2 regions of the Aeribacillus sp. FSL K6-3256 genome follow, and region 2 is predicted to be linked to the other one. Evidence: predicted binding sites of a transcription regulator. Region 2 holds the regulator's gene; the other holds the start of a gene.

What was found. Region 2 encodes LexA, which represses DNA repair genes until DNA is damaged. Its sites were predicted from a motif close to CGAACATATGTTCG; they were not measured.
Region 1: recA (recombinase RecA) is a predicted target of LexA. The motif match lies at 7,030-7,043, and genes of this name have one in related genera.

What each region holds. Positions count from the first base shown of each region.
Region 1 covers NZ_CP150188.1:2,108,672-2,124,425, forward strand. The annotation lists gene NSQ84_RS09995 (2-oxoacid:ferredoxin oxidoreductase subunit beta) at 1-659, opposite strand, end outside; gene NSQ84_RS10000 (2-oxoacid:acceptor oxidoreductase subunit alpha) at 660-2,417, opposite strand; gene spoVS (stage V sporulation protein SpoVS) at 2,787-3,047, opposite strand; gene NSQ84_RS10010 (TIGR00282 family metallophosphoesterase) at 3,229-4,023, opposite strand; gene rny (ribonuclease Y) at 4,106-5,665, opposite strand; gene recA (recombinase RecA) at 5,914-6,924, opposite strand; gene NSQ84_RS10025 (competence/damage-inducible protein A) at 7,091-8,344, opposite strand; gene pgsA (CDP-diacylglycerol--glycerol-3-phosphate 3-phosphatidyltransferase) at 8,369-8,947, opposite strand; gene NSQ84_RS10035 (RodZ domain-containing protein) at 9,002-9,889, opposite strand; gene NSQ84_RS10040 (YmfK family protein) at 9,905-10,699, opposite strand; gene NSQ84_RS10045 (DUF3243 domain-containing protein) at 10,846-11,103, opposite strand; gene NSQ84_RS10050 (SDR family oxidoreductase) at 11,177-11,887, opposite strand; gene NSQ84_RS10055 (pitrilysin family protein) at 11,906-13,195, opposite strand; gene NSQ84_RS10060 (pitrilysin family protein) at 13,192-14,469, opposite strand; gene NSQ84_RS10065 (YfhD family protein) at 14,896-15,078, opposite strand; gene NSQ84_RS10070 (YfhE family protein) at 15,182-15,310, opposite strand; gene NSQ84_RS10075 (DNA translocase FtsK) at 15,393-15,754, opposite strand, start outside.
Region 2 covers NZ_CP150188.1:1,934,640-1,950,393, forward strand. The annotation lists gene NSQ84_RS09265 (recombinase family protein) at 1-591, opposite strand, end outside; gene NSQ84_RS09270 (LysM peptidoglycan-binding domain-containing protein) at 610-924, opposite strand; gene lexA (transcriptional repressor LexA) at 1,084-1,707, shown strand; gene gdhA (NADP-specific glutamate dehydrogenase) at 2,037-3,416, shown strand; gene NSQ84_RS09285 (lysophospholipid acyltransferase family protein) at 4,144-4,728, shown strand; gene NSQ84_RS09290 (TIGR00730 family Rossman fold protein) at 4,812-5,393, opposite strand; gene NSQ84_RS09295 (aldo/keto reductase) at 5,491-6,423, opposite strand; gene NSQ84_RS09300 (transposase) at 6,634-6,780, opposite strand; gene NSQ84_RS09305 (alpha/beta hydrolase) at 7,748-8,359, opposite strand; gene NSQ84_RS09310 (ring-cleaving dioxygenase) at 8,401-9,342, opposite strand; gene NSQ84_RS09315 (hypothetical protein) at 9,908-10,051, opposite strand; gene NSQ84_RS09320 (LacI family DNA-binding transcriptional regulator) at 10,148-11,125, shown strand; gene NSQ84_RS09325 (hypothetical protein) at 11,474-11,860, opposite strand; gene NSQ84_RS09330 (hypothetical protein) at 12,028-12,369, shown strand; gene NSQ84_RS09335 (PspA/IM30 family protein) at 12,385-13,029, shown strand; gene liaF (cell wall-active antibiotics response protein LiaF) at 13,112-13,846, shown strand; gene NSQ84_RS09345 (sensor histidine kinase) at 13,843-14,889, shown strand; gene NSQ84_RS09350 (response regulator transcription factor) at 14,882-15,514, shown strand.

The DNA.
Region 1 (15,754 bases), 170 kb from region 2:
TCTTTCAGCTTTGTTAAATTCTCTTTAAACCAGTCGTATGTGTTCACTTTGTTATAAGTAACGCAAGGACTGAACACGTTGATAAAGGAAAAGCCTTTATGCTGAATTGCTTGTTCGATCAAGGAAGTTAAATCTTTTAAATCTGTCGAAAAGCTTTGCGCAACAAACGTAGCACCTGCTGTTAACGCCAATTCCATTACGGACAGCGGAGATTCAATTGAACCTTGCGGGGTGCTTTTTGTTTTAAAACCGACATCACTTCTTGGAGACGTTTGTCCTTTTGTTAACCCGTAAATTTGGTTGTCCATCACAATATACGTAATGTCGATATTTCTTCTCATCGAATGAATGGTATGCGCCGTACCAATAGCAAACCCATCGCCGTCACCGCCAGCTGCTATGACCGTTAAATCTTGGTTCGCCATTTTTACACCTTGTGCGATCGGAAGCGCACGACCGTGAATTCCATGGAAGCCGTAAGAATATATATAACCTGAAATCCTTCCTGAGCATCCAATTCCGGAAATGACTGCAAGCTGATGCGGTTCCAAACCGACATTAGCCGCTGCCCTCTGTATAGCTGCTTGAACCGAGAAATCGCCGCAACCCGGACACCAATTCGGTTTGACATTGTTGCGAAAATCTTTAAAAGTGGCCATTTAGAACAACACTCCTTGTTTTGTGAACTCCTTGCTTTGCGTATAAATTTCATTCGGCAGGAACGGGTTTCCGTCATATTTTAATAGAGATTGAATTTTGTCAGCAAATCCGACATTCATTTTTATAAGATTTGCTAATTGTCCTGTTGCATTATGCTCCACAACGATGACTTGTTTAGCCTTTTCAATGAGCGGGCGAATTTCCTCTTTCGGGAATGGATGAATGAGACGGATATGCGCATGGTTCACTTTCACTCCGTCTTCTTCTAGACGTTCCATCGCTTCCTCAATGGCCCCTCTTGTCGAAATGTAGCCGATGAACAAAATATCCGGCTCTTCATGCTTGTCATTTTTATGAACTTTATTGTTGAACTCTATTTGTTCTAATTTGCGAAGCCGTTTTTCCATTTGCGCCTTTCTGTTTGCGGCAGCTTCCGAAGGTTTTCCGGTTTCATCGTGCTCAACACCTGTCACATGGTGGATGCCGTTTTTCATTCCAGGAATCACTCGCGGCGATATACCGTCTTCTGTTATTTCATAGCGTTTGAAATACCCTTGATTACCTGCTTCCGGAACTAATTCTTCATTTAATAGTTTTCCGCGCCGAATTTGGATAGATTCATAGGAAAGAGGTTCAACCGTTTGCTTACCAAGAGAAAGCTGCAAATCAGAAAGTACAATCACAGGGCATTGGTACTCTTCCGCTAAGTTAAACGCCTCAACCGTATCATAAAATGCTTCTTCCACCGTGCTCGGTGCAATAACAATTTTTGGTATCTCTCCATGTGTTCCGTAAATCATAGCCATTAAATCCGATTGCTCCTGCTTAGTTGGAAGTCCAGTGCTCGGACCACCGCGCTGTGTATCAACTATGACTAGCGGAGTTTCCGTCATGCCTGACAGACCGATCGATTCCATCATTAATGATAAACCAGGACCAGCAGAGGAAGTAAATGCCCTAGCGCCAGCATAGTTGGCTCCAATCGCCATTGTGGCTGCAGCGATTTCGTCTTCCGTCTGAATGACAGCTCCTCCTAAATCTGGAAGCTTTTTAATCAAATATTCCATAATTTCCGAAGCGGGAGTAATCGGATAGGCAGCCATAAAGCGTGCACCAGCGGCAATCGCACCTAGAGCGATGGCGTCGTTTCCAATCATGAACATCCGCTTTTGACCATCAGCTTTTTCCAAATAAAGATCTGAACGGTCAAACCCTAATTCTTCTTTTAAATATTGGGCGCCTTTTCTAATCGCCTCCATGTTGTTTAAGACGACTTGTTCGCCTTTTCTTCCGTAAGTGTCTTGTACAACTTCCTGAAATAATGACGGGTCAAGATTCAAAATTGCGCTTGTTGCACCGATTGCAACCATGTTCTTCATTAAAGATGTTCCCAGCTCTGAAGCGATTTCCGTAAAAGGTACTGAATATAAGGAAACATTGCTTCCTTCAGGGATTTTCGGTCCAAACTTTGCATCGGCAAGAATAACTCCGCCGTCCCGCAATTCATGAAAATTAAAATCGATCGTTTCTTGGTCAAAAGCAACAAGAATATCTAAATCATCGCTTATCGTTCGAACTTTCTTCGTGCTGACACGAATTTTATTGTTTGTATGTCCCCCTTTAATTCGTGAAGAAAAGTGGCGGTATCCATATAGGTAATAACCAAGCCGGTTGAGCGTAATTGCAAAGACTTCTCCTGTACTTTCGATTCCTTCTCCTTGCTGCCCACCGACTTTCCATGAGAGTTGGTTTACCATTTCTATGTTACACTCCTTTGGATCTAAAATATCTTTATCATTTCCGGTATTTTAGAGGCCCACTGCCCTGTCGAAAAGTCTATGATGATGAATTATGCTATTTTTAGCCATAATAACCTTGTTCTGGCAGCAAAACCACCATACCTTAAAATTTTTGGGATAATCCTAAACGATTTCAATTTTATCCCTAAATAATCAAAATTACAAGTTTAAATGCTTGTAATGACAAAAAATTTTAAATATTCACCATTCTTTATTTCTGTATAATGAAATTATAATAAAACCGATAAATATTATCAACATTTTAAGCAAAAAACAGTCTGCAACCGAAAAGGAGTGCAGACTGTTTAGCTAATTTATTTAAACATGTTATCTCGGCTCAACAATCAATTTAATGGCTGTTCGTTCTTCACCGTCTATTTGAATATCTGTAAATGCCGGAATACAAATTAAGTCAACACCGCTCGGAGCTACAAATCCTCTTGCTATCGCTACCGCTTTTACAGCTTGATTCAATGCTCCAGCTCCAATCGCTTGAATTTCGGCGGCTCCACGCTCCCTCAGCACCCCTGCTAGCGCTCCGGCGACAGAATTCGGATTAGATTTTGCTGAAACTTTTAATATTTCCATTTCCTAGTTCCCCCTTCATTTTTTACAATGGTTCGTGAAAATTTATTGGAACAAATGCTGTTAGATGCATTGTTCAAAAGACCCATCACCTCTTGAACAATTGGTTCCATCCCATAGTTACTATATTCCCTAAAGTTTGGCAGTATTCCTGCTTATTTTTAATTTTTTTTTTTCATTTAATTTAATCAAAATAAACGTGATCATCATTGATTAATATTCGTTTGATCGATTTTGCTTTGCCGGTTCCTTCCTCAATTTCCACTAATACGGCATTCAATTGTCCTCTGCCTTCATTGATTTCAAACCGAACAGGGAGATTCGTTAAAAATTTTTTTAATACTGCTTCCCTGTCAACTCCTAAAATACCGTCATATGGTCCTGTCATCCCGACATCGGTAATAAATGCCGTTCCTTTATCTAAAATTCTTTCATCGGCAGTTTGAACGTGTGTATGAGTGCCAACCACTGCGGAAACTTTCCCATCCAAATACCAGCCCATCGCTTGTTTTTCGCTTGTTGCTTCCGCATGAAAATCAACAAAAATATATGGAGTTCTTTTCTTCGCTTCTTGAATCAATTCATCCGCTTTCCGAAAAGGGCAATCGATTGCCGGCAAAAATGTTCTTCCCTGGAGGTTTATGACTGCAAGCTCTTTTCCATCCGCTTCCACGTACACGATTCCTTTTCCTGGTGTGCCTTCAGGAAAGTTAGCCGGTCGAACCAACGCTTTTGCTTCATCGATAAATTCAAAAATTTCTTTTTTATCCCAAGTATGGTTGCCCATTGTCACTGCCTGAACTCCCAATGAAAGAAGCTTCTGGTAAATTTTCATAGTTATTCCTTTGCCATGTGCAGAATTTTCACCATTGACAATTGTTACTTCAGGATTATATTTTTTCTTCAGCTTCGGCAAATATTGTTCAACCATTTCTCTCCCTTTTGCTCCTACCACATCGCCTACAAATAAAACTTTCATGATGAATTCCTTTCTAAATGTTTATTATATAGTTTTGCATAAATTGAAAAAAAAATAAAGCGGCACATTTTCATGTACCACTTTATTTGGCATATTCAACCGCACGAGTTTCCCTAATGACGGTCACTTTAATATGTCCAGGGTAGTCAAGCTCTTCTTCGATCCGCTTGCGAATATCTCTTGCTAATCGATGAGCTTCTAAATCATCTATTGCATCCGGTTTTACCATGATGCGAACTTCGCGGCCTGCTTGAATGGCGTACGATTTTTCCACACCTTCAAACGACTCGGAAATTTCCTCCAATTTTTCAAGCCTGCGAATATAATTTTCAAGCGTTTCACTGCGGGCACCCGGCCGTGCTGCCGATAAAGCATCAGCCGCTGCAACTAAAACCGCAATTACCGATGTCGGTTCTTCATCCCCATGATGGGAAGCAATGCTGTTGATGACAACCGGGTGTTCTTTATACTTCGTTGCCAGCTCCACGCCGATTTCAACATGGCTTCCTTCTACTTCGTGGTCAATGGCTTTTCCGATGTCGTGCAGAAGCCCTGCACGTCTTGCAAGGATTTGATCCTCACCTAATTCGGCAGCCATCAATCCGGTTAAAAAGGCAACCTCTATTGAATGCTTCAGCACGTTCTGGCCATAGCTCGTTCGAAATTTCAATCTGCCTAAAATTTTGATCAAATCCGGATGAAGACCGTGAACGCCAACTTCAAATGTCGTTTGTTCTCCGATTTCCCTAATATGCTCGTCCACTTCCCGCCGCGATTTTTCCACCATTTCTTCAATTCGCGCTGGATGAATGCGCCCGTCTTGAACAAGCTTGTCAAGCGCAATTCTTGCTGTTTCACGGCGAATCGGATCAAATCCTGATAAAATAACCGCTTCCGGTGTATCGTCGATGATGAGGTCGATCCCTGTCAATGTTTCAAGAGTGCGGATATTTCTTCCTTCTCTGCCGATAATTCTGCCTTTCATTTCGTCATTTGGCAAATTCACAACAGAAACGGTCGTTTCAGCCACATGATCTGCTGCACAGCGCTGTATAGCAAGGGAAAGAATTGCCTTTGCTTTTTTATCTGCTTCTTCTTTCGCCTTTGTTTCTGCTTCTTTCACCATTACAGCAATATCATGAGAAAGTTCCTTTTCCACTCGTTCAAGGATGATTTGTTTCGCCTCTTCACGCGATAAACCCGAAATGCGTTCAAGCTCTATTTGTCCTTCTTGCACCATCTTTTCCACTTTGCTTTCCATCTCTTCAATATGCTGTTGTCTTTCATTTAGAGAATCTTCTTTTTTATCTAGCATCGCCTCACGCTTATCTAATGATTCATCTTTTCGATCGAGATTCTCCTCTTTTTGCATTAAACGGTTTTCTTGTTTTTGAAGTTCATTTCTTCTTTCGCGAATTTCTTTTTCTACTTCCAAACGAAGCTTATGAATTTCATCCTTTGCTTCCAGAAGCGCTTCTTTTTTCGTTGCTTCAGCTTCACGCTTAGCATCTTCAAGAATTTGTTCCGCGGCGTTTTTTGCACCCGCTATTTTCGCTTCAGCAATGGATTTTCGAACAAAATAACCAACAACTGCACCGACGATTAGGCCAAGCAAAATGGAGATGATTTCAATGAGTTCCATTCTTTCACCTCCTCTTGCTATGAACTTGTCACAAAGAAAGTGTCGGCATTACACATTTACTCTCCCGATAACATTTTCCAAAAAAATATGTTAAATATATTGCAAAAATGAAAAAATATACATATCCATTTTAAATGTGGGAATAACCCTTGTCAAGTTTTCATCTTGTCGAACAAAGGATGGGGCTTTTTTTGATCAAAAAAATAAGACCGGCTACTCCGCCAGCCTTACGCTAAGATGTGCGTACATTATTCATCCAAAAGCTCGAACGTTTCCTGCCCCTCTTGCACAGGTTCATTCGTTTCAAGGCCATATGCCTTGCGAATTTCTTGCTGAATGGCATCGCGAATATCCGGATTTTCGCGCAAAAATTGCTTTGCATTTTCTCTTCCCTGTCCTAAACGCTCCTCTTGGTAAGAATACCACGAACCGCTTTTTTGTATAATATCCAATTCCGTTCCCAGGTCGATGATTTCTCCTTCTTTTGAAATCCCTTCCCCGTACATGATATCAACTTCTGCCGTTCTAAAAGGAGGCGCTACTTTATTCTTGACAACTTTAATTTTCGTTTTGTTTCCTACCATATCATTTCCTTGTTTCAGCTGTTCAGCTCTGCGCACTTCAAGGCGGACAGATGAGTAAAATTTCAGCGCGCGTCCCCCTGGAGTTGTCTCGGGATTTCCGAACATGACGCCCACTTTTTCCCTTATTTGATTAATAAAAATCGCAATGGTTTTCGACTTGCTGATGGCTCCTGAAAGCTTCCGAAGCGCTTGCGACATAAGACGCGCCTGCAATCCGACATGCGCATCGCCCATTTCGCCTTCAATTTCCGCTTTTGGGACGAGTGCTGCGACCGAGTCAATGACAATGATGTCGACTGCACCGCTGCGAACGAGAGCTTCTGCAATCTCAAGAGCCTGCTCGCCGGTATCGGGCTGCGACAAAAGCAGTTCATCAATATTAACACCTAAATTTTGCGCATAGACAGGGTCGAGCGCATGTTCCGCATCGATAAACGCTGCTTGCCCGCCTAGAGCTTGAACTTCAGCAATGGCATGAAGGGCCACTGTCGTTTTACCGGAGCTTTCCGGTCCATATATTTCAATAATCCGACCTCGAGGATATCCGCCGACGCCAAGAGCTGCATCCAATGCCAGCGATCCGCTTGGAACTGTTGAAACTTTTCGCTCAGCTTGTTCTCCAAGCTTCATTATCGAACCTTTTCCGAATTGTTTTTCAATCTGTTTTAACGCCATTTCCAAGGCAGCTTGACGATCATGATTCAATACAATTTCCTCCTTAAAAAATTGATAGCTTCAAAATAAATATACCGTGTTTTTTCCTGTTTGCCAAGAAAAAAGGGAACATTTATTCGTTTTTTAATTTTCATTATATAAAAATTAAAAAACCGGATGAAGACGCTCATAACCGGTTTTCCATTTCCTTTATTACATTCATTACATAGTAGCATCCATAATTTGCCGTTCTGTGCCTGATCCCTTCCCGAGTACCGGAAAGATGAAGCTCAAAGACTGCTGTCGGCCGATCGTCGAATTGAATGCCGATATAGACAGTCCCAACTTCTTTTCCTTCAGAAGGATCAGGTCCTGCCACTCCCGTAAAGCTGATGCCGATATTGCTGCCGGTCAATTTTTTTATATTTTCCGCCATTTCTTTCGCACATTCAGAGCTAACGGCTCCTTTTGTTTTCAACGTTTCTTCCGACACGCCAAGAACATGCTGCTTCACTTCGTTTGTATAGCAGACAATTCCTCCAAGCACAATATTCGAAGCGCCTGGAAAATGGGTCAGCTGTTCGGAAAAAAGACCGCCCGTCAAACTTTCTGCAGCCGAAATAGTATATTGCTTTTCTTTTAGAAGCTTCATAAGCTGCTCTTGGATCGAAGTTTCACCGTGTCCATAAAAATATCGGCCAACACGGCTTAAAATCTTTTTTTCTGTTTCGTCAATCAGCTTCAGCGCAGTCGACTCATCTTCATGTTTTGCTGTCAGGCGCAATGTTACTTCGCCGTCTTTTGCCAGCGGCGCGATGGTCGGATTTGTTTGCTGATCAATCAGATCCTCTATATCTGTTTCAAGCTGAGATTCGCCGATGCCAAAGAAACGAAGCACACGCGAGATGATTTTTTCTTTTAACCCGTAATGATATTGCAAAAACGGCACACCGTAGTTGATAAACATCGGCTTCATTTCTTTCGGAACGCCCGGCATTAGCAAATATGTAATTCCGTTCACCTCTAACGCCATTCCTGGCGCCATTCCGTAATGATTTGGCAAAACAGTAGAACCTTCCAAAACTAATGCTTGTTTCCGATTGTTTTCCGACATTGTCCGTTTCGTCCGTTTAAAAAAATCCTCAATGTTTTTCATCGCCGCCTCGTCGATCACGAGACGTTTATTCAAAATACGTGCAATCGTTTCTTTCGTCAAATCATCTTTTGTCGGGCCGAGCCCGCCGGTAAAAATGATGCAATTCGACCGTTTTTTTGCCGTTTCGATCGTATGCTTGAGCCTCTCAGCATTGTCTCCAACGACCGTATGATAAAAAACATTAACACCTATTTCAGCAAGCTTTTTTGATATAAATTGGGCGTTTGTGTTGGCGATCTGTCCAAGCAACAGTTCTGAACCGACAGCAATAATTTCAGCATTCACATTCATACAATATCCTCCACATGGTTATTTCGAATTGACAAACGCGTGTTTATTTTTCATGAAATAGTCCCATCCAGATAAAATGGTAAAAAAGAGCGCAACCCACAAAGCAATGTCTGCAAATGGAAACGAAATCCATTCAAAAGGTATATTATGTAAAAGCAAAGCGGAAATAGCCATGATCTGCGTCCATGTTTTTATTTTGCCGAGCATGTTAGCTGCTACGACTTCTCCTTCACCAGCCAGAACTAAACGCAATCCGGTTACGGCAAATTCACGGCTGATGATCAGAATGACAATCCAAGACGGAGCAGCACCTATTTCCACCAATATGATGAGAGCTGAAGAAACGAGCAATTTATCGGCAAGAGGATCTAAAAACTTTCCTAAATTTGTCACAAGTCCAAGCTTGCGTGCATAATATCCATCAATCCAATCGGTCGTCGAAGCTAAAATAAAAATGAGGGCGCCAACGACATGTTTGACAGGGATGACTTCTTCACCGACCGACCAATTTCCCCAGTTAAAATCGCCCAGCATCACAATCATAAATATTGGAATTAGCATAATTCTTGATACAGTAATTCGATTTGGCAAATTCATTTTGTACCTCCACTAGCATAAAGTAAGAAAGAATAAGCCATCTCATACGATGACTTATTCATTCTTGTTATTTAAAATGATAATATCCTGCCGAACCATTTTATTCGGGTCCGTTTCATAAGAAACGGCTTCTCCATTCACTTGAATGGTCGTAAATCGAGCATCGCCTACAACGATTTTTGCTTCTTCTTCCGCTGTTACATCAACCGTTTTCTGCTCATTTTGTCGCATCATTCCTGCAAAAAACGATTTTCCTTTTCCGTTCTTCACTTCTATCCACGAATTCCCATTGGTTGAAATATCGATCACCAATTTGTCCGCATTGGACAATTCATATATGGTTTCTTTCCCTCTTACTTCTTTTACCGTCAATGTTTGCTTCGTTTCATTTTCGGCGTTCTCTTCTTTTTTCTCCTCTTGTTCTGTTTCTTCAACCGAACGGTCTTTTTCATCGACAATATTATTTTGCTCTTTTTTCTCAGGCTCCACGCCAGAGGTTTCTATTTTGACGGATTTTGTATCGTCCTCCGTCTGAACGCCTTCATCTGTGCTTCCACGCTGGGAAAGCACCCAAACGATAATCGCCACCAAAATAATAACAGCGATGACGGCAAGCTTCGGCAACAGCTCTAAAAATTTGGAAGCCGGCTTTGGAAGCTCTTTATGAGTTTGAACGCGGGACAATTTCTCAGGTATCTCATCATATGTACTTGGTATTTCATTTTTATACTGTTCAAATAAAACATCCGGATCAAGGTCAACCGCTTCCGCGTATTGTTTAATAAACGCACGCACATAAAAATTCCCCGGCATGATCGAGTAGTTTCCTTCCTCAATGCCGATTAAATAGCGCTTTTGAATTTTAGTTATTTCCTGCAAGTCATCGAGTGAGATGTTTTTTTCCAGCCTAGCTTGTCTCAGATGGTTACCTAACTCGCTCAAAACGTACCCACCTTTCTAAAAATCAAATCCATTATAAATTGAGTGGCCAAACGGCTGATGATTATTTTCTACAACGTCATACGTAATTTCTTCATCAGGGTGATGTCTAAGTTCAATAATGTAGTCGAAATCATCCAAAGTATATTCGGAGCTCTGAACGAAAATATCTGGATGCTCCACGACTTTCGTTGCCGGAAGCTGCATCACTTCCCGAACTAATTGCAAATGCTGTTCAGAGCCTCTTTTCATCGTGACGATTCCATCTAAAATAAACACGTTATCTGTCCGGTACTCATCAGCAATCAGCCTTTCCCGGACAGTTTGCTTCAGCATGGTTGAAGAGAGAAAAAGCCATCTTTTATTCGCACAGACGCTCGCCGCTACGATTGATTCTGTTTTTCCGACACGCGGCATTCCACGTATGCCGATTAATTTATGACCGTCTTGTTTAAAGAGCTCGGCCATAAAATCAACAAGAATACCAAGTTCATCGCGAACAAAACGGAACGTCTTTTTATCATCTGCATCCCGTTGAATATAAAAGCCATGACGGACAGCAAGACGATCTCTCAGCTTAGGCTGCCGCAATTTTGTCACTGTTATGTTGTCCATCGTATTCAGAATAGATTCAAGCCTTTTAATTTGTTCAATCGTTTCACAGCGCAGAAGCATCCCGCGGCGCATATCATCAACGCCGTTAATCGTAACGATATTAATGTTCAGCATACCGAGCAAAGACGAAACATCTCCCAGCAGCCCCGGCCGGTTTTTTTGAATTTTATATTCTAAATACCATTCAGTTTTTTCCACCTTCAAAGACCCCCAAATAACACACCTATAAATTTATAATAAATCATTTTAGATAAAGAAGAAAGGATAATTGCAAGGAAAAAATAAAGGGCATCTTGGTCATTTCACCAAGTGCCCTAACTTGACAGTAATAAATGAAAAACATCCTAATGGACGCTGTCATTTTGAACAAGTTTCACCATCATGTTGGCGATTGCATGTTGCTCCTCTTTTGAAGCGACACTCCACAGATCGTGAAGAATTTTTTCTTCAGGGTTTTTCGGCTCCACTTGCTTTGCTAAATAATCACCGATTTCATACGCTAAATTGGAAATAACCTCTTGGGACAATCCGCCGCTTTCTGCTTGCTGGAGGCGATCCGCCAAAAAATCTTTCCATTGATTCCAATTTTCCAATACTGACATATGTTCCCCTCCTTTATCGTTTAATCAATTTTTATTTTCCCTTGATCATGCAGTTTTTATACGGGAGAGGGAATCAGCAGTACCATCCTCCATTGACAGCAATCACCTGACCTGTAATGTAGGAAGCTTGCTCGCTAATAAGGAATAAAACAACATTCGCGACTTCTTCAGGCTTTCCATTTCTTTCAAGGGGGATGCTGTTTTTAATATCTTCCAATTCTTCAGGAGAGAATCGATCATTCATACTTGTATCGATCATGCCTGGCGCAACGGCGTTGACGCGAATATTGGAAGGCGCTAATTCCTTCGCTAGTGCTTTCACAAAGGAAATTTGCCCCCCTTTTGCCATGGAATACAAAGCTTCACAGCTGGCTCCTGTCTGCCCCCATATAGAGGAGATGAAAAGAATGCTTCCTTTTTGTTTTCTTATCATTCCACTGACTACTTTTTGAGTAATAAAAAAAGGCGACGTGAGATGAAGCTGTATAATTTTTTGATAATCTTCCATCAAAACATCTTGAATCAGTCCGTAGTGGGAAATACCGTTAGCAAAAATAAGAGCATCTATAGAAGTTGGAATGTTTTCAAGTAATTGTTCCGTCCCGCTTTCCGATGACAAATCCGCATAAACTGGAATGATCTGATCATATAACTTCTTTGCTTCTTTTAACGGTTCAATGTTTCGAAAGTATTGAGCATAAATTTGATATCCTTCCTGAGCCAATTTTTCTACAACCGCTTTTCCGATTCCTCCGCTGGCTCCAGTTACTAACGCTGTTTTCAAGATTTCCCCTCCGCAATATTATGATTTCGGCAAAACTTGGAAAACTGTTAAATAGTCTTCATCAATCGCTTCTTTTAAAACTGCTTCAATCGTGTCCATGTTTACATTTTCTAAAGCTTGCACAACATCGAACAGATTCATTTCGTTAAATTGATACCGGGTAAATTGATTGGCGATAAATTCAGGAGAATTAAAAGCCCTTAAAAAAGAGCCGATTTTTTTCTTTTTGGCGGCTTCCAGCTGCTCATCGGTAAATAACGATTGCTTGCTTTTCATAAGAGCTTCTTTTATATATTCACTCAGCTCATCCGGCCGGTCGGTATCGCCGCCGACCATAGCAAAACCGAAGCTGTACTCCTCTGTATAATCGAAGCTGAACGTATCATCAATGAGCCCTTTTTCATACAATTCCAAATAAAGCTTTGAGCTTTTGCCAAAAAGCATTTCTAAAATTAAATTCATGGAAAGCTCATGCGTAAGCAGCTCTTCCCCTTTTCGGAAAGGATGTTTTGCCTTTAAGCCGACTAAGCATTTCGACGACTTGACATTCATATAAATTTTTTCACTCGTTTTAAACACTTCATCTCTTTCATGTATTTGTTTGCGAACAATATTCGTTGGCTTTTTAAAATCTTTTTTTGCCTGATTCTCTTCCACTTGCTTGATAATTTTTTCCGGTTGAACAGGCCCGATCACAAACAGGAGCATGTTGCTGGGATGGTAAAACGTTTCGTAGCATTCATAAAGCTGCTCTTTTGTAATTTGATTTATCGAATCAATTGTGCCGGCAATGTCAATCCGTACTGGATGGCTTTCATACATGTTTTGGATGAGTCCAAAATAAAGCCGCCAATCAGGATTGTCTTGGTACATGTTGATTTCTTGACCTATAATGCCTTTTTCTTTTTCAACGGATTGGTCAGTAAAATAAGGACTTTGGACAAAATCTACTAACGTTTCTAAATTTTTTTCAACATTTGCCGTGCTGGAAAAAAGATATGCCGTTCTCGTGAAGGATGTAAATGCATTGGCCGATGCCCCTTGTTCACTAAACTGTTGAAATACGTCCCCATCCTTTTTTTCAAAAAGCTTATGTTCCAAAAAGTGAGCAATGCCATCCGGGACGTGAACGATTTCCTCTTTGCCAATTGGAACGAATTTATTGTCAATAGAACCGTATTTAGTGGTGAATGTCGCATACGTTTTATGAATCCCTTGTTTTGGAAGGACATAAACATCTAATCCATTTTCCATTTTCTTATAATAATACGTTTCTTTCAGTTGATCGAATGTAATTTCTTTTATCATAAAGATCCGCCCCCTTTCAAAAAATAAACCGTATCCAGTTGAATTTTTTCAGCAAGCTGGACGATTTCGTCTTTTTGGACCTTTTCTACCCCTTCGATCCATTCTTCAATAGTTCGGTTTGTTTTCGCAACAACATTGTGGTACAGCACTTCCGTCATTCCGTAAGGGGTATCGATTGTTTCCAGCAACTGATTTTTGATCACCGCTTTCGTTTGTTCCAATTCTTTATCTGTAAAATCTCCTTTTTTCATCGCTTCCATTTGTTCATGAATAATCGTGAGAGCGCGTTCGTAGTTCTTCATTTCAATTCCTGACATCACCATTAACAAGCCTTTATGGCTTTCCACTCTCGAGGAAGCATAATAAGCAAGACTGTTCTTTTCGCGAACGTTTAGAAACAGCTTCGAATGCGGAAATCCCCCAAAAATGCCGTTAAACACTTGCAATGCGTAATAATCATGATCACTATATGTTGTGTGCGTGCGGTACCCGATGTTCAATTTCCCTTGGGTAATGTCTTGTTCTTCGATAACTTCGTTAACCTTCTCAATTTTTTTTTCAACACTTTCAGCCCTCGCTTGTTGATTGGATTTTGTTAAACGGAAATATTTCCTGACAATATCAGCCACTTGTTCGTTTTCAATATCCCCGATCACAAATAAATCGACTTCATCATGCTGCAGCATGTTTGTATAATAATCCGTCAGCTGTTGAGGAGAAATTTGGTCGATATGCTCTTTCTCTCCGTTGACATGCAGACGGTACGGCTCAGTTTTGCACATTTCTTGGATTAAACGTAAATTCGCATAACGCATTTTATCGTCATAAACCGCTTGAATGCGCTGTTTTAATGTCCGCTTTTCTTGTTCGATAATGCTTTGATTGAACACCCCTTCTTGAAAAGGAGGCGAAAGAAGTACTTCGGACAACAATTCGATCCCTTTTTCCAATAAAGGTGTCTTATCTTTTAAAAATTTTTCATTCGGGATTTCCATCCGGAACGTAATGATATGGTTTTCTCCCTTTTTGGCTAAATCGACTTGCAATGTTGCACCGTACAAATCATCCAAATATTTCCTTAATTCAGTTGTGGATGGGTAGGATGCTGTACCTCTTTGCAAAACATGGGGAAGCAAAGCTCGAATGGTTACATCCTTTTCCGATAGCGGCGCCTTTAACCTTAAAATGAGTGAATTTGTTTTAAAAGCATTTGATGAAACGGTATGCAGCTGAATCCCGTTTATTTCGCTTACTTGCTCTTGTAAAAAACCCATTCTATCCCTCCTAAGCTGAAAGCTTTCTATATGATATTGTTTCCAATCATGAAAAAACACGTTATTAGTAATTATATCAATCATAGGATATTGAAGGAAATCATAACGAAATGAATTATTATTCAAAGTTTACATAATTAAATTACTGTTAATTATTTAACAAAAGCAGGGATGTCTCTAGCCAGATCAGCTAACTTATGACATCTATAAATAGGGGTATACTATACGATAAGATGCAGGAATTAAAAAGTCTTTAGCAGATTCTCGGAGAAAACACACTATTGATCGTTGCCCAATACTTTTTTGTGTGTTTCAGTTTATTGTTCAATTTTAAGTAAAAAAATACCATATACTTAAAAAGACAACAGAAAATGAATTCTGTTGTCTTTCATCATTATTTTTCAGGCACAGCTTTTGAAACAGCCTTTATGTTCTTTTCTGTTGCCTTTTGTCCGCTGCAGCAGAGCGAGCCAATGCTTGAAGATCGTCCTTGTCGGCAAGCTCTCTTGAAAATTCAATACTTTTACCGTCTGACTTCAAATTTTTTGGCACTTGCGGCAGCTTTGCTTTGTTTTTATCACGCGCTTTTTGCTTATGTGCTCTTCCCATTTTGCGCACCTCCGCAAAGAGGGTGTAGACAGTTGCTTTCACAACATGTCCTATCCATTAGGGTGACATGTTCGGAGCATTTTATAATTGGCATTTTTATGCTTTAATGGCTTTCATGTTTTTCTGAAAAGCCCCCCGCTCTGTCAGCCATTTTAAACGCTCTCGAATATGTGACTTCTTGGGCGCTGCTCAAACTGCTTTTTGCTTTTTTACGTTTCGCATCTTTTGCCATCCATCGATCTCTCACTTTCTAGTAAATGTAGTTTTAGTATGCCCGTTATTAAAATATTTTTGCATGAAAAACACGAAAATTTTTATGACAAACGTTCCTCCAGCTCTTCTTTAGAAATCAACACTTGGCGCGGCTTGCTTCCCTCATAAGGTCCAACTACTCCTCTCTCTTCCATGGCGTCAATTAATCTCGCAGCTCTTGAGTAGCCGATTCTAAATCTTCTTTGCAGCATGGATACACTTGCACTTTGCATGTCCACAACTAGTTGAACCGCTTCATTATATAATTCATCATCAACATCTCCATGATCCTCGGAATCTTCGTTCGGAATCATTTCTTCTTGATATTGCGCCTTTTGTTGTGAAATGACGTAATTCACGACTTTTTCCACTTCTTCATCTGATAAAAACGCTCCTTGAACACGAATCGGCTTTGATGATCCGA
Region 2 (15,754 bases):
AACGTCATAGCCGAATCCTCTTAACGTTGCCGCTATTTCTGAAAATGTCAGGCCGTTTTTCCGCAATCGGTCAATCTCCTCGATCGGAACTTCTTTTCGCTCTCTTTTATAGGAAGAATTTCTATTCTTTAAATTTTTTTCAGGCCTGTACCCATTTTGTATAGCTCTCAACATTCCCCGCTTTATTTTCAAATTATGAATTTTTCGTTGATATTCTTCGACAATTCCTATGATTTCAAGCACCATCGTGTCTGATTCAGACAGTTCCATCTCCCCGCGATGGGCAGCGGTGAAAATTTTCACACCTTGTTTCAAAATGGAATGGACAATGGCGATTTTGGCATTCCCTCTGCCAATTCTTGTTTCATCCTGTATTAATACCGCTTCAATTTCTTTCTCCTCAATCAATTCCAGCAGTTGAAAAACCCCTTCACGATCAACATCATACCCGCTCGCTTTTTCTTCTATCACTTCAACAACTTCCATACCGTTTTCAGCTGCGAGCTTTAACAGCTCGTCCTTCTGTCTTTTCAAAGATGTTTCCTGCTCATCTTTTTCAGTGCTGACTCTTGCATAAACGACTGCTCTCATGTTAAATGCTCCTTGCGGTTATTCTTTGTTTGCCAAATATTCAGCATTGTAGTATTTATTTTTTTCAATCGGAATGACGATTGTTTCCCCCGGTTTTACAACAAGGCTTTGGAGATTGTTTCGCTCCTGAACCCATTTAACAAACTCTGAATGAGACATATTGTCATATTCTTTATATTCATCAGCGATTTTCCACAAACTGTCCCCTTCCTTCACTTGAACCTCCAAATAATGATCGAGCTCTTCCCTTTCTCCAGTATACGAAATCGCCAAAACTGCCGCCATGATGACAAGGAAAAAAGAAACGATGTAAGACCATGATAATTTATCCATTTAGAACCGCCCCCTGAAACAGAATATTTGTTCGGTTTTTTGTTTTTAAGTATAAAAGGGAACACATGTTTCTGTCAAGCAAATATTCGAACTTACGTTTGCTTTTTTGGAAAAATCATGCTATAATCGACACAAATTGATATGACTGAGGTGCTTGACATGTCAACAAAATTATCTAAGAGACAACAAGATATTTTGAACTTCATTAAGGAGGAAGTAAAAAAGAAAGGATACCCTCCCTCTGTAAGAGAAATCGGCGAAGCGGTCGGTCTTGCCTCCAGTTCAACTGTTCACGGGCATTTAGCAAAGCTTGAGAGCAAAGGACTGATTAGAAGAGACCCCACAAAGCCGAGAGCCATTGAAATTTTGGACGATGATGGCAGCCACCTTCTAACAAACAATGTGATCAACGTGCCGGTCATCGGAAAAGTGACGGCTGGTATTCCGATCACTGCCGTTGAAAACATCGAAGAATATTTTCCGCTTCCGAATCATATTGCGTCAGGTGATGATCAACTTTTCATGCTTGAAGTAGTCGGAGAAAGCATGATCGAAGCAGGCATTCTGGACGGAGATTTAGTTATTGTCAGACAACAGCAAACAGCCAATAACGGCGACATCGTTGTCGCGCTCACAGACGACAATGAAGCGACCGTAAAAAGGTTTTTCAAAGAAAAAGACTTTATACGGCTTCAGCCGGAAAACCCAACAATGGAACCGATTATTTTAAAAAATGTGACAATACTCGGAAAAGTGATCGGGCTATACCGTTCCATACACTGAATATTCGATGTCTCAAAACAGGTGAGGCATCCTTTTTCTTTTTATAAAATTTTCAAAATTCCCTCTCTTAGCGATGCTAAATTTTTAAAAATGTTTTCTAATCAATATGTATGCAGACAAGCTAGATTCAATGAAACAAATTTCAGGCGCCTTCTCCGCGCCTGCATGCAAAGCTATTATGCAACAATTCTCAACAGTCATTGTTTTTTGATTTATTTTGTTGTAGAATTTTTTATTGTAGATTTCGCTTCCTTAGCCAGTGCCGGGATGATTTACTGAATTGTTTGAATTCTTCTAACTGCTTAAATTTTAGGTATAGGAGAGGTGCTATGAATCAATTACTTATGAAACAAAGTGAATTGGAAAACGCAAAGCAATATGTCAATGAAGTATTTCAATCCGTGCAAGAAAAAAATCCGAATGAGCCTGAGTTTCTTCAAGCTGTAAAAGAAATATTTGACTCGCTTGTGCCTGTATTTGCTCAACATCCTACATATATAAAGCACGGAATACTTGAAAGAATTGTTGAGCCGGAAAGATTGATCATTTTTCGCGTTCCATGGGTGGATGACGAAGGAAAAGTGCGTGTAAACCGCGGATTTAGAGTGCAATATAATAGTGCAATTGGGCCATATAAAGGAGGCTTGCGCTTTCACCCGACCGTCAACGCCAGCATTATTAAATTTTTAGGATTTGAACAAATCTTCAAAAATTCATTGACTGGGCAGCCGATCGGCGGAGGAAAAGGCGGATCTGATTTTGATCCGAAAGGTAAATCAGATGGGGAAATTATGAGATTTACACAAAGCTTTATGACAGAGCTTTACAAACATATTGGACCAGATATTGACGTTCCTGCCGGTGATATTGGAGTTGGCGCAAGAGAGATCGGATACTTGTTTGGCCAATATAAAAGAATACGCGGCGGATTTGAAGCTGGGGTGTTAACCGGAAAAGGCATTGGTTACGGCGGAAGCCTAGCGAGAACCGAAGCGACAGGGTATGGAACTGTTTATTTTGTTGAAGAAATGCTTAAAGACCATGGATTAAGCTTCAAAGGAAGCACAGTTGTTGTCTCTGGTTCTGGGAACGTTGCCATATATGCGATTGAAAAAGCAACACAATTAGGTGCAAAAGTTGTCGCATGCAGCGACTCTGATGGCTACATTTTTGATAAAAATGGAATTAATCTTGAAACGGTTAGAAGGTTAAAAGAAGTTGAAAGAAAAAGAATTAAAGAATATGTAAATGAACATCCTCATGCAGAATATTATGAAGGCTGTTCCGGAATTTGGTCCATTCCGTGCGATATTGCCCTCCCATGCGCTACTCAAAATGAAATCGATAAAAAAGCAGCTGAACTCCTTGTTTCCAACGGACTCAAAGCTGTTGGAGAAGGCGCCAACATGCCGTCTACATTAGAAGCGATCGACGTGTTTTTATCAAACAATATTCTTTTTGGACCTGCAAAAGCTGCTAACGCAGGCGGAGTTGCTGTTTCAGCATTAGAAATGGCTCAAAACAGCGCAAGATTATCTTGGAGCTTTGAAGATGTCGACGCAAAATTACGTGATATCATGAAGAACATTTACCGAAATTGCGTCAACGCTGCAAATGAATACGGCTGCTCCGGAAATCTTGTCGTCGGCGCTAACATAGCAGGATTTAAAAAAGTCGCTGATGCAATGGTAGAACAAGGAGTCATTTAAAAGATAGAAAAATGGTCATTTCCATCATTTATTCTTTATAGTGAGTAAACATATATGATAATCGCTAAAGCTTTACCTACCCTGCTTTGGCGATTCATCATGCTCACTATAATACCCCATCTTAACTTGAGTAAATAGAAATTGACATCACATCTATCCAAATTCACTCTTCTTTATTTCCACATTCAATCAAATTTTTCCCTATCAGTGTATCCCATTCAATGAGAGAATTGAAGTTTTATGTCAGATTTTCTTACATATTTTTTTACGCTGATGCCTGGATTGATTATCTCTTGCTTTTTAAATAAAAAAGGCAGATTGCACTGATGTTTGTTTATCTGCTTCTTCTCTTCTTTACTCTCAATATTTTGTATCATCAAATATAAAATTTATAGAAACAAAGTAACTGCTATTAAAATTGATTTTTCCAATTAAAGCATTTTATTATTGATATGGTTGCTCCTTCTATCCAGTGCCAATAACCTTCAGCACAAATACTTGTTCATCTAAAAAACACCGAATACGGCTGCCCATCCTCCAATGAAACGGCGGTATTTTCACTGACTGACTTTGGATAAGACGATTCGTTGACGATGTACTACCGACTTTACATGCATCACGTAAAAATGCTAAACTGAACGCAGACAAAATCGACATGCGCCCTAACCGAAAATACAGATCTTTTGCAACGCAAACATATTTCTGGAAGTCATTCGGGGGGAACAAAATGATTTATCATTTAGCAGGAAAACTTGCAATATTGATCATTAAAATTTTTAGTTTGCTAGAAGTCAAAGGCAAGCAGCATATTCCGGCAGACCATCGTTTTATTGTTACATGCTCTCATCGCAGCTGGGTAGATGTAGTCTTGCTCGCCGCAGCACTTTTTCCAATTCATGTCCATTATATGGCCAAAAAAGAATTGTTTCAGAACACGCTCATAGGTTGGTTTTTGAAAAAGATGCATGCTTTTCCAGTTAATCGTGAAAATCCTGGACCGAGCGCACTAAAAATTCCTTTGAAACTGTTAAAAGAAAATAAAGTTGTTGGAATTTTCCCGAGCGGCACAAGAACAGACGAGGAAGTTCCTTTAAAAAGAGGCGCGGTTACAATTGCGATGAAAGCCGGCGTTCCCATATTGCCTGCAACCTATCATGGTCCAAAAAGTTTAAAAGATTTTTTTGCCGGAAAAAAAGCTGTCGTTGCATTTGGCGAACCAATCTATTTAGAGAAAAATGCAAATCAAATTGATGATGCGCTTCAACAGCTTGAACATAAGCTGAAAGCTCTTGAAAAAAGCATAAACGACTAAACATTGACGTTTCTGATCAGCTTGTCATTTTTAGACAAACTGATCAGAAAGCTAAAGGCGAAGTAAAGTTCTGATATTTTCATTTATCGATCTAGTTCGATCCACTTATTTGTCTTCAAAGGCGGTTTGTACGCACGAAGTTTATCTATTAATATAGAGGGATTGTCTGCAAAAATCATAAACTGTTTATGCGTTTCAGGCATGAAGCCTCCCTCTACCGCATTCTCAATCATCTGTTTTACCGGCGTGTAATAGTCATCGATATTTAACAACGCCACAGGCTTTTCATGAATCCCAAGCTGCCCCCAGCTAACCGCTTCAAATATTTCCTCAAAAGTACCATAGCCTCCGGGAAGAGCAATGAACGCATCTGAAAGCTCTCCCATTTTTGCTTTCCGCTCATGCATATCATTGACTTCATAAAGCTGAGTGAGATGCTTGTGGACAACCTCTCCTTGAAATAAATTCGTCGGCATAACGCCCAATACGGTGCCTCCTAACTCTAATACGGTGTTTGCAATCACTCCCATCAGACCAATGCTGGAGCCTCCATATACGAGCTCAAGCCTGTTTTTTACCAATTCTTCTCCTAGTTTGATAGCTGCTTCTTTATACTTAGGATTTGTTCCCGGATTCGATCCTGCAAAAACACAAACACGTCTCATATTACCACTCCTGCTTCTTCTCTAAACGTTCTGACGAATGAGAAAGTCCTATTAAAAGCTGTGAATGGGATATTTCCATCACAGCTTTATTACAAAATTATTGAAAAATCTTACTGATTTTCTCTATTTCTTCCTTTGTTAACTGGACATCTAACGTTTTTAAATTGTCAAGTACCTGTTCCGGCTTCTTCGCACCAGGGATGATCGCATCGATGGAATCGACCGTTAAATACCATGCTAGCACAACGTGAGCAATTTCAGCATTTTTCGCTTCTGCGATTGGACGCAATTGCTCGACTTTTTCGAGATTACGCGCAAATGCTTCCCCTAGAAATAAAGGATTTTGTGCACGTGAATCATTGAACTTCTCATCTTTCGAATATTTTCCGCTTAATAGACCTGAGGCAAGTGGAAAATATGGTATAAACGATATTCCATTTTCCGCCGTGTAAGGAAGCAAATCTTTTTCTGCTTGTCGTTTAAATAAGTTATATTCGGACTGAATTACATCGACATACCCATCTTTGTTCGCTTCTTTTAATTGTTCGAGCGAGAAATTCGATACACCGATCGCACGAATTTTCCCTTCATCCTTAAGCTTCTTCAATTCACCGACAGCTTCATCCTTCGGTGTCGTTTCGTCCGGGAAATGAATGTAATATAAATCTATGTAATCCGTTTTTAAGCGTTTCAGGCTGCCCTCGACCGACTCGCGAAGGAAATCGGGAGAGTTATCAAGAACAACTTTTCCGTCTACAAATTTGTGAGCACCTTTAGTAGCAATGACTACTTCATCACGACGGCCAAACTCCTTGACGACTTCACCGATAATTTCTTCCGAACGCTCAGGACCGTAATAAAATGCCGTATCCAAAAAATTTATTCCATGATCCAAAGCTGTACGAACGATTTCTTTCCCAGTTTCATCGTCAAGGTTTGGAAAAATGTTGTGCCCGCCAACAGCATTTGTTCCAAGCCCGATTGGGTTCACATATATATCGGTCTTGCCTAATCTAGTCTTTTTTGTCACAATATTTCAACTCCTTTCGTTAACATTATAACAAATTCTATCAGAAAAATCAGTTTTTAACTAATAAGCTATTAAATATTATTATGGCTTTACAAATGAAATTATGAAAGGATTCTTTTATTCATTTTCAAGCAGCAGTTGCTCGACTGTTTATTGTTTGTTCCATTATGTTCAAATTCTTGAGGTTGTCTAAAGCAGCATAAAAATATCTTAAGCGATTGCAGCCTGCTGCAATAACAAAATAAAGAGGGGGCTGTCTATTTGATACCTTTTACAAAGCTCTTGAATAGTACATTCTCGGTTTTCATATGCAAGTAAAACTTCAAGTTTGAACTCTGTAGTATATTGCTTATACATAGAAAACTCCCCCTAAGGTAAAACAGATTTTTTATATTTTAATCTGTCTACCTTAAGGGGAGCATATCATAAGTCGATTTTCCGGCTTTTAGACGCCCCTTTAATGTTTTAGAAATGTTGATATATCAATGTTTATGATGTTCGGTTTTCAATGGATTTTGACTTTCTGAACAGCCTCTTTATTTTATGGACTTATCGGACATACAATTTTTTTCAATCTTGTTTATATCCTTCAGAAGTCTTATGAAGGATTTTTCTTTTGCTCTCTTTCTTCATTAGGTTCTTCAAAAGTTTTATGACGGACATTCAGCACATACAATCGCTTCTTGTTGGACTTCATTGCCTCTATAAAGAACATTTATAAATTTTATTTCATTATTTTTGTCCTTCACAGTTGTATTTCTCAAAATCTTTCATTTTAGCAACTCATCGGACAGCCCCACTGTTTGCTTGAAAGCAATTCCGTCCTTTACTTTCAATCTTTTTATTTAGAACGATATTCTTTTTTCGGCAATTATATCAATTAATTAAAACAGAATAAAGCATTACTGAAAAATTGCAAATTAGTGCCTCTGTCAAAACATTTATTTTGCGAATACTTATCTTGATTTCATAAAATCCACCGAACGCTCACGATTTTCTATTTAAATCTTGTGGAATTCGGCGGCTCTGTTAATATATTGATGCACAAGGTTCAAAATTGATAAACATTTTTTCAAATATAAGAACTCCCGCACTTTGACGAAACTTTTTGCATTACGGATCATTTTTGATCCGCTTTGCGTGGAATTAAGCAGCTCTTTTGATATATCGATGTACGAGCCTTGAGAATGACAAACATTTACAAATGGAAGAGCACGCCCAATTTCCTTCCGCATTTTGTTATAAACATTTTGGAATGACGGCTAATTGATTGCTGGCAACATTTTGATCCAATTTACTTGCTTTTATTGGTATCTTTCACAGCTTATTTTTGATAAAGCTGCCGGTACCAATTGGATGCTGCCTGAACTTCTGATAAAGTCAGCTCATGTCCTCCGTTTTCCCAATGCAAGTGCACATTTGCGTTGTTATTTTCTAAAAATGTTTTAAGCTCTATTGATTCTTCAGGAGAGCAAATTTGATCACGCTTTCCAGCTGCAATAAAAACGTTTTTTCCTGAAAGATCCGGCAGATCCATTCCTCTTCTCGGCACCATCGGGTGATGCAAGATGGCTCCATTTAGCGCATCCCGAAAATGGAATAAAAGGCTGGCTGCTATATTCGCTCCATTGGAATAACCGATTGCGATTACAGAATTTCGATCAAATCGATATGTTTGTGCTGCTTCATCTAAAAAAGAGTTTAATTCCTTTGTACGGAAAACAAGATCTTCTTCATCAAAAACTCCTTCGGCAAGTCTTTTAAAAAAACGCGGCATTCCATTTTCAATTACATTTCCGCGCACAGCTAAAATCGATGCTTCTGGATCAATAATTTCTGCAATGGGAAGAAGATCAAATTCATTTCCGCCGGTTCCATGCAGCAATAGGAGAGTCGGTTTTGCCGGATTGCTTCCTTTTTGAAAAATATGTTTCATCGTTTTTTCTCCTTCTCAGCGTTTATTAAGCATTACTTTTCTTATTCGTCAAGGTTACGGACTTCCACTGGCATCAACTTATTTTCCAACCGTTCCCGATACTTTTCGTAACGCTCCGGAAGCTTTAATTCTTTTCCAAGTGCATCTAAAGATTCATCAATTGCAAAACCCGGAGGATCTGTTGCAATTTCGAACAAAATTTCACCATGCTCTCTGAAATAAATAGAATGAAAATACTTTCGATCCTGAACTGGCGTTACCCTGTATCCATTTGATTCTAAAGATGTTTTCCATTCTAATTGATCGTTGTCGTCATTTGCCCGAAGCGCGATATGATGGACTGTTCCAACCCCCATGATGCCGCGTCCGGAAGAAGTAATTTTTACATCAACGACATTGCCGATTTCACTTGGAGAGTGAAAACGAATAAAATCTCCTTCCCTTCCAATTCGTTGAAGTCCAAAAATATTCTCCAACAACTCTGACGTTTTTTCAGGAAATGATGAATATAATACGGCGCCGCCAAATCCTTTAATGGCAACATCAGAGGTGACATGGCCAAATTCCCATTGATTTAATTCTCCTTCTTTTCGTTCCACTAGCTCAATGTTCAAACCGTGCGGGTCTTGAAACGCAAGCAGTGACTCACCAAACCGTTCTGTCATTGTAAACGGAATTCTAAATTTATCTAGTCTTTCTTGCCAAAAGCTCATGGAACCTTCTGGTATCACATAAGAAGTTACACCCACCTGACCATTGCCGATTTTTCCTTGATACGCATCAGGCCAAGGAAAGAAAGTAATCAGTGTCCCTGGCTTTCCTTCTTTATCCCCGAAATAAAAATGGTACGTGCCGGGATCATCGAAATTCACAGTTTTTTTAACTAACCTCAGCCCTAAAACTCCAGCATAAAAATCAATATTTTCCTGCGGATGGCCGACAATAGCAGTAATATGATGAATTCCAGCTGTTTTCTTTTTCATCTTTGATTCTCCTTTATTATTTGCTTTACGCGATTCGTTTTTGTAAATCAATCATTTTAATAGGTCATTATTTCGAATTAAAATATCTCGAATTAAATTATTTTTAATTCAAAATAATTTTATCAAATCTTTCATTTATTGTCAAAAAGCTGATCTGTTGAATTTTTCATCTCTTTTCGTTCCGTATTCACTAAAATACCATCCTTACCAAAATGAAAGCAATCGCAAGAGCAGCGTTTGAATGCGAAGAGAAACCTCCCTCTCCTCTTGCGCGCAAAATCGTTACAGAAATTGTTGTTCTGGCCGCAGCAAGGGCAATTGGCCGTTCCATAAATTTTTTTGTGATGACTCGGCAAACACAGTCGAATTTAAGATTGGTGATGAACACGCAACATCCTGAAAGTAGCCGGCATCCGCCAGCTGCTTTCAGATAAACCGAAAACATGCAAAAGCAAATTGCTTTTTGCAGACTGATCGTAATGACCGTTGCAATTTAATATTAGTAAATCCGTATGGCTTTAGCAAATGTAGACAAATGAAGTTGAATACCGTAACCGGACAGGTATCATTTCTGATCTTCTTTTTTATCATCTAATTCAAAGAACTCAGCAAAATCCATTAACAAAGCATCTTTGTCTTTTAACGCCAATTTTGCTAAGATGATTTCAAGAAGACATAAGCCAATTAAAATAAGTAATCCTTTCATCATATTCCTCCCCCCCCTCAAACTCATCTCTTTGTCAACATCAACATAATGTATGAAACGCGTTTCAGGTCAAGGATTTTTAAAAGAAAGGGATATTTCATGGCAACGATTCGTGATATTGCAAAGCTTGCAGGTGTTTCTGTTACAACGGTTTCGAGAGTTTTAAATAATCATCCATATGTCAGTGACGAAAAAAAAGAAGCGGTTTTAAAAGTGATAGAAGAAATCAACTATAAACGGAACATTCATGCAGTCCACTTGTCTAAAGGCTTTTCAAATTTGATCGGCGTCGTCCTGCCTAAAATCGATCATCCTTATTTTAGCAGCATTGTGGAAGGGATTTCGGAGGAAGCGATCAAGCATCATTTGCAGCTTGTTCTCTTTCAAACGAATTATGAACCAGCAAAAGAGCTTGAAGCATTGGAATTGTTGCGGGGAACCTTATTGGATGGTGTCATTTTTTGTTCAAGAGCCATTTCCTTTGATGTATTGAAAGAATATAAAAATGCTGGACCGATCGTTCTTTGCGAAGATTCAGACCAAAGCCATTTCCCTTCTTTGAGCATTCCGCATGAACAGGCATTTCAGTTTGGTTTGGACTATTTAATTTCGAAAGGTCATACGAAAATTGCATTTACTTTAGGACGAATGGAAGGGCCAAACAGTAAAAAAAGAAGAAAAGCCTATAAAACAAAAATGAAGGAATTAGGCGAACCGATTCGAAGCGAGTGGATCTTCGACAAATGCCTATCGATCACTGACGGCAAACAGCTTATGGAAAAGCTTCAGCATTTAGAGAAAAAACCGACTGCCTTTTTTGTTACAAACGATCAAGTGGCAGCAGGTATCTTATTAAGTGCCAAACAATATAAAATAAAGATTCCTCAAGACATTGCCATCTTAAGCTTTGATAATCAGCCTATTGCCGACATCATGGGAATCACTACTATTGAAATCCCAATAAGAAAAATGGGGAAGCTTGCGGTGCAATCGATTATTCATTGTAAAGAAAAACGGGAGCAAACAAATAAGAAGATGACTCTCCCCTTTCGGTTAATTGAGCGGAAAACTGTGTAACCCATGAAGAAGGATGCCCCCTCTTTAGAGTTCAAATCATTCCTGCCAAACGATCATCTGCAAAAACCGAAGCAGCTTGGCAGGATTTTTCATTTGATTTTGTAATCATTTTGACGATTTGCATGCGTCTTTTTCCATATTCCGTTTTCTTTTGACGTTCAGTGTGAAATTCATCGATTACTACTCAAAGCTGGTTAACAACTTGTCTGCATACTTACTCCCCTTTTTGGCCGACAGCAAAGTGTACGTCAATCACAAATGGCCTTACAGATGTTTTCAATTGCATAGCAATGAAAATCCTTAAAATTGGAGTGTTATTTCCCCAAACCGCTTTTTAAAACAATTTTCCTACTCCGTTAATTTTCTTCTTATCAGCAAGCTTGCGATCACGATGCTCAAAATATTTGCTGCATAAACAAACGCTTCATTTCCGTCAACCATCGAGTTGAATTTGTAAAAAAAGTGCGGCCATGGTATAAGTTCGCCGTTTGTCACGTATTCGACAACCGTATAAATGGCAATGAATCCGAACGCCATTTCTACATTTTTGACCAATAAAATCAATAACGCACCAATCAGCAAAAAATTCAACCCGAGCAGCAAGGCGAATAAAATTAAATGCCAAGGCACATCCGCTAGATTACGGAAGAAAAACAACAAGATCATTAACAGATTCATCACGGTGTAATATCGCATTAAATCAATAACGGCGTGCTTTTTATACAGATTGATCAATGTTTCCCATGCCCCGTCCTCCCTTCTAACCATGATCCGAAGCAGAACATAATCATTGAAAGGAAATCGAAATACGCCTCAAGTCGTAGTTCAAAATATGCCTCAGGTTCGTTATGAGCAGCGACGACAAAAGGTAAGATGAAAATTGAAAGGAGGTCATTCAAATTATGAAAAAAATCGGTTTGTTCATCGCAGGTGCAATAGCCGCAATAGTTTTAATCGCCAATCTCGGCTCAATCGTCGGACTTCTTATCAGTTTGCTTGTTCTATACTTTTCGTTTAAACAATTTGTGAAATCCGACAAAAAATCAAAAAAATGGTTTTGGGGGATTGTCGGGCTGATTGCACTATCTGTTTCAGCTGCAAATGTCCCAGCTATTCTCGGTTTAATCGCCGCATATGTGCTTTATCTCATATTTAATAATTGGAAAAAATCGAATGATCCGTATGTGTCAGACGATCCATTCACCAATTTTGAAAAACAATGGGAATCACTAAAACGACAATAAATGGAGGGGAAAAAAATGAGCATATTTACGAGATTAAAAAATGTGATTATGGCCGATTTACATGATTTATTGAATGAACAGGAACAAAGGAATCCAATTGCGCTATTAAATGAATATTTGCGCCAATGTGAAAAGGAAGTTGAAAAGGTTCAAAAACTAATCGAACGCCAACGATTATTAAAACAAGAGCTGTTAAGAGAATACAACCATGCTGAACACTTAAAAGAAAAAAGAAAATATCAAGCCGAAATTGCGTTGAAAGCGCAAGAAGAAGAATTGCATCAATTTGCCATCAACGAGCAGCAGCAGTATGAGGAGCGTGCATCAAAATTAAAACAAGCGCTTGAACAAGCAACGAAACAGCTCATTGACTTAGAACATAAATATGAAGAAATGAAACATAAATTAAAAGATATGCATATAAAGCGCATGGAGCTGATGGGACGAGAAAATATTGCACGCGCCTACTCCCGGATCAACCAAGTTCTTGAGCAGCATAATTCCGAAAAGAACCATTTTGTTCGCTTTGCTGAAATAGAGAATTACCTTGATGAACTGGAAAATCGAATCAACAACAGATACGATACATTAACATTTGATGCAAGAATCGCAAAGCTTGAAAAAGAATTAAAAAATCAAGAAACGGATTCAAATTCTTAACGTAAATTGTTATGCTATAAGGGCGTAGTTCTCTACGCCTTTCCATATTTATGTTCACACTAATAGGAAGGAGAGGAGCCTCGTGTTTCATCAATCGAAAATAGATTTTACAAAATGGATTTTCGTCATTGGCATCATCTTATTCATCGCAGAGCTTTTATTTTTCAATGGTGAGGCCCTTTTCTTCCTAATGATGATGATTTTTTGCGTATATATTGGAAGAAAAAGAATGCCGAAAAAATCAGGATTATTGTTATTTTGGATCGGAATAATTGGCGGCGTTCTATCTTTTTTCAATATGTTTACATTCCGACTGCTTCTATTTGCTGTTTTCATTTACTTTATTTTTCACTATGTTCAAAACAAGCAGGTAGCTGCTAAAAAGTCTCCTAAAATTGAAGAAGCAGATCCAATCCTCTCGCAAGAAGAGAAATTTTCCAAAACGCCTCTTTTTCAAAACAGATTGTTCGGAACGCAGCGAACCGAAGAACAAATATACAAATGGAACGATGTCAACATTCAAACAGGCATCGGCGATACAGTAATAGATTTAAACTATACGATTCTTCCGAAAGGTGAAGCGGTGATTGTCATCCGAAAGCTTATCGGCAATATCGAAATAATTGTTCCTTACGAGCTGGAAGTGTCCGTCCACCATTCCGGTTTCATCGGCTCCTACTCCATTTTTGATTATAGTGAACCGAATGTATGGAACGAAACAATTCGATATGAGTCCAAAAACTATCATGAATCTGCCCAAAAAGTGAAAATCATCACCTCTATAACCTTTGGCAGAATAGAGGTGAAAAGAACATGAATGTATTGCAAAGACAAATTATTATCTGCTTAGTAACATCAGTAGTCACTTTTTTATTTTTCACTGTTTCGCTTTTGCTTACGTTCCTGTTTCCTAATTGGACATTATTATGGAAACAAAAAATTCTTGATATTCCGTTTATCCTCTTCACGTTCGTAATCAGCAGCGCCATCGGCTTGCTTTTCGGCATTCTATTCGGACTTCCTTTTAAAGATAAACTACACAAGATTGAAGACAAACTAAAAAAAATAACAAAAGGAGAAACGGTTGAACAAAATGAACATATAAACATTAAAGAATTAGATGAAATCAACCTTCGAATTGACCAAGTGCAGCATCATCTCATTGAACAGACGAAATTAACGCAAAAACTTGCAGGTGAAAACGCAAAAGAACAAGAAAAAAGATTGGAAGAAATCATTTCACAAGAAAGGCAAAGGCTGGCACGCGAGCTGCATGACTCTGTCAGTCAAAACTTGTTTGCAGCCTCGATGCTCATTTCTGCTGTTAAAGGAAACAAGGAAAAAATCGATGAAGGAACGAGCAAACAAATCCATTTAGTTGAAGAAATTATTCAGCAGTCCCAGCTTGAAATGCGCGCTCTTCTTTTGCATTTGCGGCCTGTCCCTTTAAAAGGTAAATCTTTGCAAACTGGAATTGAAGAACTGCTCACAGAGCTGCGGCAAAAGGTGCCGATGAACATCCAATGGAAGACAGAGCAATTTCCTCTAGATAAAGGGATTGAAGACCATTTATTCCGCATTTTGCAAGAATCGGTGTCAAACACTCTTCGCCACGCCAAAGCGAATACACTTGAAGTATTGCTGATCAAACGGAAAAATATGGCCATTTTACGGATTGTCGACGATGGTGTAGGATTTGATGTTCAATCGGCAAAATCAGGAGCATATGGTTTGCAAAACATGTATGAACGTGCAGCCGAAATCGGCGGAACATTGCAAATTGTCAGTGTCCCTCATGAAGGAACTAGATTGGAAATAAAAGTACCGTTGTTAACAGATGAAGGTGATAAAAATGATTAAAGTATTACTAGTTGATGATCATGAAATGGTAAGAATCGGCGTTTCGGCTTTTTTATCGTCCCAGCCTGACATAGAAATCGTCGGCGAGGCTGATAATGGCAAAAAATGCATTGAACTAGCTTTACAATTAAAGCCTGATATTATTTTAATGGACCTCGTCATGCCGGAAATGGACGGGATTGAAGCGACAAAAGAAATACTTCATCAATGGCCAGAGGCAAAAATCATTATTGTCACAAGCTTTCTCGATGATGAAAAAGTCTACCCTGCCCTTGAAGCCGGTGCTGTCAGCTATATGTTAAAAACTTCAAAAGCAGACGAAATCGCCGATGCGATCCGTTCAACATATCAGGGACAATCTGTCTTAGAGCCTGAAGTGACAACGAAAATGATGGCAAGAATGAATAAAAAACAAAACCGCCATCCTCATGAAGAATTAACAAACCGAGAAATGGAAGTGCTGCTTTTAATGGCTCAAGGGAAATCAAATCAAGAAATTGCAGATGAGTTGTTCATTTCATTAAAAACCGTCAAAGTTCACGTCAGCAACATTTTAAGCAAACTGGGCGTTCAAGACCGCACCCAAGCCGTCATTTATGCGTTCAAGCATTCGCTAATCAAGTAAAATTGGCAATAAGCGAAGAAAAGAGAAAGTGGAATGGTTTTTCACCGAAGCACAAATACAGGAAATTTCATTCGAAATTTATTTATCATTTTACATATATAATCAAAACAAAAAAATTGCTAGTTTTCCCAACCTAATAGAAGATCACATACGTAAGCGATGTTATTCATCTCCCAAATGGATGCATATTCGTCGACAAAAGCAAATATAAACATGTTAACGCTTGATAAAATCGGCTAA